Regions from separate parts of the Kribbella sp. NPDC050241 genome, predicted to be linked through region 2. Evidence: riboswitches for the same ligand, from Rfam matches in the RefSeq annotation. Region 2 holds a riboswitch; the other holds the start of a gene.

Region 1 (2,195 bases), on a different contig from region 2:
AGATCTCGGCCAGGTCGTCCTGGACGGTGGTCAGGAAGCAGGCAGACAGCTGCGGTCGGGTCGTGCCGGAGTTGAACAGGATCGGCGTCGACGTCATGAACCGGAACGAGCTGAGCATTTCGTAGAACTCGATGGCCTTTGCGTCACGGTCGTCCTCGCGCAGCGCCATCCCCATCGCGACGCGCAGGAAAAGCGCCTGCGGCAGCTCGAAGCGCACCTTGTCGATGTGCAGCAGGTAGCGGTCGTACAAGGTCTGCAGGCTGAGGAAGGTGAAGTCCAGGTCGCGCTCGGGCTGGATCGCGGCGGCGAGGCGCGGGAGGTCGAAGGTGGCCAGCTCGGGATCGAGATGCCCGGCTTCGACCCCGAGTTCGACGTAGCGCGGGAAGTAGTCCACGTACGCCTGGGCCATCTCCGCCTGGCTGGCCTGCCGCGGCTCGCCGTGGACGCGGCCGAGCGCCTCGCGACGGATCTGGTCGAGCAGCAGCCGGGACGCGGCGAAGCTGTACTGCGGCTCGGTCTCGACGTACGACCGGGCGGCCATCACCAGAGCGAGCTCGACCTCGTGTTGTGCGATGCCGTCGTAGCAGGAACCGAGGGTCTCGTCGAGGATCAGCTCGGGGTCGACCGCGTCCAGACCCGTGGCCGCCTCCGCGACGATCACGCGCAGCCGGTCGATGTCGAGCGGCGCGGTGCTGCCGTCGGCCGCGCGGACGCTGAGCGCGGGCTTGTCGGTGATGCCGGAAGGGTCGGCCGGGGTGCGGGCCTTGGTGCGCTCCTCGCGGTAGAGGACGTACGCACGGGCGACCTGGTGCTCGCCGGCGCGCATCAGCGCCAGCTCGACCTGGTCCTGGATGTCCTCGACCTGCACGCTGCGGCGGGCGTCACCGCGGCTCGTCAGGGCCTCGACGACCCGGCCGGTCAAGTCCGTCACCAGGTCACGGACCCGGTGGGTGGTGCCCGCCTCGGCACCCTCGACGGCGAGGAACGCCTTGGTCATGGCGACCGAGATCTTGGTCTGGTCGAAGCCGGTGTGGCCGCCGTCGCGGCGTACGACGGTCAGCTGGATCGACCGGTCGGCTGTCGCCGACCGGGATGAGGAAGCAATCGTCACAGGTGTTGTCTCCAAAAGAGTTCGGAGGATCGGAGCCACGCGGAGGGGCGCACGACGGGGCCGGCAGAACCGGCCGGGAACACTGCCGCCACGCCCTGCGACCCACCCGCGAGGTCTCGGACCACGTGCACCGGCGGTGCACGCGCCGGTGGCAGGTATCCGGACTCGCGGAAGGCTTCCGCTCACCGTTGCGGGGCAGTTCCGGACTCGCACCGGATTCCCCTGTTGCCTCGGCGTGGCCCCACATCTTGTGGTGCCGACCACTCCGAACCACCAGCAGTAGTGATGCTAAGTGGCTGACCCTAGATCTTGTGGTAGCGCCACGCCGCATGTCGCACATGTTGTGGTCCTCACGCCGCGACCGCGTAGAGGTCCTGGAGCGTCATGATCTCCGAGCCATGGTGGATCAGCTCACGATTCAGCCGCAGTACGACGTGACCGAACGGCTCGCCCGCGTCCAGCTCGGTCGCCTGGCTGAGGCCGATCGTCATCACCTGCTCCTCGTCGAGAGCGGCGATCGCGTCCTGCCAGGCCTCGACCCAGTGAGTCAGCCACGCCACCGCATCGCGCGCGTTGCCGTGCAGGGTGATGTCGGCACGTCCCTGTTGGCTCGCGCCGAACGTCCACTCCCAGCGCTCGAAGAACGTCTCGGTCAGATGGGCGATCAGCCAGGCGATCGTGCGTGGCCCGCGATGGTCCGGCTCGTCGGGCCACTGCGCGACCCACTCGCCGGACCCGAGTGATCGGAACCGCCCGGTGTAGTGCCGGCGTACGACGGTCAGCGCCTCGCTGCTCGGTCGCCAGAAGTACTGGTCGTCGGTCAACTGCGCGAGCCGGCCGGACAGCACCATCCAGCTGAAGCCGAGCTGGCCCCGGACCATGGCCATCGCCGATGGCCGGTGCAGGATGTCCCAGTCGAACGGCTCTGGCATCATCTCTCCCTGTACGATCGAACATATGTTCGAATTCTTGCTCGCTCGGGAGAAGAAAGTCAATGTGCGTGGCGTGTTGGTGCTGGCCTCGATGGAACCGGTCTGCTAGGTGGCTCGATCCGGGTGTCCGCGGCCGGGCTGGCGAAGCGGCG
Region 2 (2,195 bases):
GCCGGCCCAGGCCGGCCACTCGCCTCGCCGCCTTCTGGCCCATCCGGGTCGACTCCGGCCGGGTCTGCGGTGGAGTCGGCAGGGTCCGCGTCGGCCGGGCTGCCGTCGTCCGCGGGATCCGCTCCCCCGCCCGGACCGCCTGGACCGTCCGGATCGTCGTCCGGGTCCTCCGGGGGCGGAGTGCTGTTGTTGATCGCCTCTTCCAGCTGGTCCTCGTCAAGACCTGGAGCGTCGAACGGATTTCGACGACGCCGGTGCGGCAACGCCAGCTTGGCGGCCGCGCGCACATCATCCACCTCGACCACAGTGCGCCCGGACCAGGCAGCGTGGGCAACCGCCGTACGCGCGGTGACCAAGTCGGCCCGCATCCCGTCGACGTCGAACGACGCGCAGATCTCCGCGATCTGACGCAAAGCGGGGTCGGTGAGAATCACCTCGGTCAGCAGGGCACGAGCCTTGACGATGCGCTCGGCGAGCTCGCGCTGCGGACCGTCGTACCGAGCAATGAAGGCATCCGGATCAGCCTCGTATCCGAGCCGAGCCCGCATCACCTCGACCCGGACGGCAGGATCCCGGCTGGCGACGACATCAACAGTCAGCCCGAACCGGTCGAGCAACTGCGGCCGGAGCTCACCCTCCTCCGGGTTCATCGTGCCGACCAGCACGAACCGCGCCGGGTGCGTGACCGACACCCCGTCCCGCTCGACCGTCGCACGTCCCATCGCCGCCGCATCGAGCAGTACGTCGACCAGATGGTCGTGCAGCAGATTGACCTCATCGACGTACAGGATCCCGCGGTGCGCCGCGGCCAGCAGACCAGGCTCGTACGCCGTGATGCCCTCGGCCAGCGCCTTCTCGAGATGCAACGACCCGAGCACACGGTCCTCGGTCGCACCCACTGGAAGCTCGACCAGCCGGGCCGGCCGGGATTCGCTGACCGACGAATGCGGCCCGTCGGGACAGGCCGGGTCCGGGTGGTCGGGGTCGCAGGAGAAGCGGCAGCCCGGTACGACGTCCACCGTCGGGAGGATCTCGGTCAGTGCGCGGACCGCGGTCGACTTCGCCGTACCCTTCTCGCCCCGGATCAGCACCCCACCGATCGCCGGCGAGATCGCCGCCAGAATCAGGGCGAGCTGAAGATCGTCCATCCCGACCACGGCGGTGAACGGGAAACCACTGGACGGTGAGGCAGGCCGCATGAGCGGTGGATCCCTTCGTCGAGCGGGTATCCACGCCCGCCGGCAGCTGGTACGCCGTACCACGGAGACCGCAGTCCGACGGACGGAGGTGGATGTCCTGGCTTCCGGGATTCACCCCGGTCACAGTGGCGGGACCGCCCCGGACTCCCGGCCGAAGCCGGTCACCGGTGTTCCTCCACAACCGTCCGCCCGATCATGACACACGCCACCCATCCCTCAGCGACCAGGTTCACACCCGCACCCGGCGGTGGTGGGCCTGTCGGTTGGGCGCGGATGGGTGTTCACTGAGGTGACATGGGGGGTCTTCGGGCCGATCATCGGTTTGCGGGACGGGCCGTCGAACAGGAACTGCTCGGCGATGTGCTGCGCGACGCCGTCGGCGGGATCCCGCGCGCGATCGTGATCCACGGTGAAGCCGGCATCGGAAAGAGCCGCTTGGCGCGGGAGATGTGCCGGGATCCGCGGCTGACCGTCCTGTGGGGATCGTGCGTGCACTTCGGTGGCGCGTCGGTTCCGTTCGCCCCGATCAGCGGCGCACTGCAGGACTGGCTCAGCCAGGCCGACGCGGACGAGCGGGAGCGGATCCTCGCCGCGACCGATCGGCTGACCGCCTTGCTTCCCTCGATCGGCACGAACGGCAGCGGCGACGCTGCCGACGGCATCGACTCGACGCGGCTGCCGATGCTGGTCGATCTCGTGCTGAACCGGATCGCGGACCAGCGCCCGACGGTGGTCGTCATCGACGACCTGCAGTGGGCCGACGTGGCCTCGCTGGACGTGCTGTCCTACTTGATCGCCGGATTCCGGGTCCAGCGGCTGGTCCTGATCGCCACCTGCAGGACCGAGGAACGCGGCGAGGGGCATCCACTCCACTCCTGGCTGGCCGACATGCGCCGGATGCCGTACTTCGGCGAGACTTCCTTGCAACCGCTCGACCTGGGGGCCGTCAGCAACCAGATCGAAGGACTGCTCGGCCACACGCCCGACATCGAGCTC

Evidence for each region. A riboswitch is a leader RNA that binds a small molecule or an ion and turns the genes downstream of it on or off. The one in region 2 is predicted to bind cobalamin.
Region 1: another riboswitch for cobalamin. It lies ahead of ACIBG5_RS25650 (ribonucleoside-diphosphate reductase subunit alpha); the one in region 2 lies ahead of ACIBG5_RS03185 (putative cobaltochelatase).

The regions. Positions count from the first base shown of each region.
Region 1 covers NZ_JBITJE010000005.1:458,739-460,933, forward strand. Annotated here, with positions in the region: gene ACIBG5_RS25650 (ribonucleoside-diphosphate reductase subunit alpha) at 1-1,111, opposite strand, end outside; cobalamin riboswitch at 1,244-1,401, opposite strand; gene ACIBG5_RS25655 (DinB family protein) at 1,462-2,043, opposite strand; gene ACIBG5_RS25660 (Fic family protein) at 2,103-2,195, opposite strand, start outside.
Region 2 covers NZ_JBITJE010000001.1:701,375-703,569, reverse strand. Annotated here, with positions in the region: gene ACIBG5_RS03185 (putative cobaltochelatase) at 1-1,199, opposite strand, end outside; cobalamin riboswitch at 1,272-1,404, opposite strand; gene ACIBG5_RS03180 (AAA family ATPase) at 1,494-2,195, shown strand, end outside.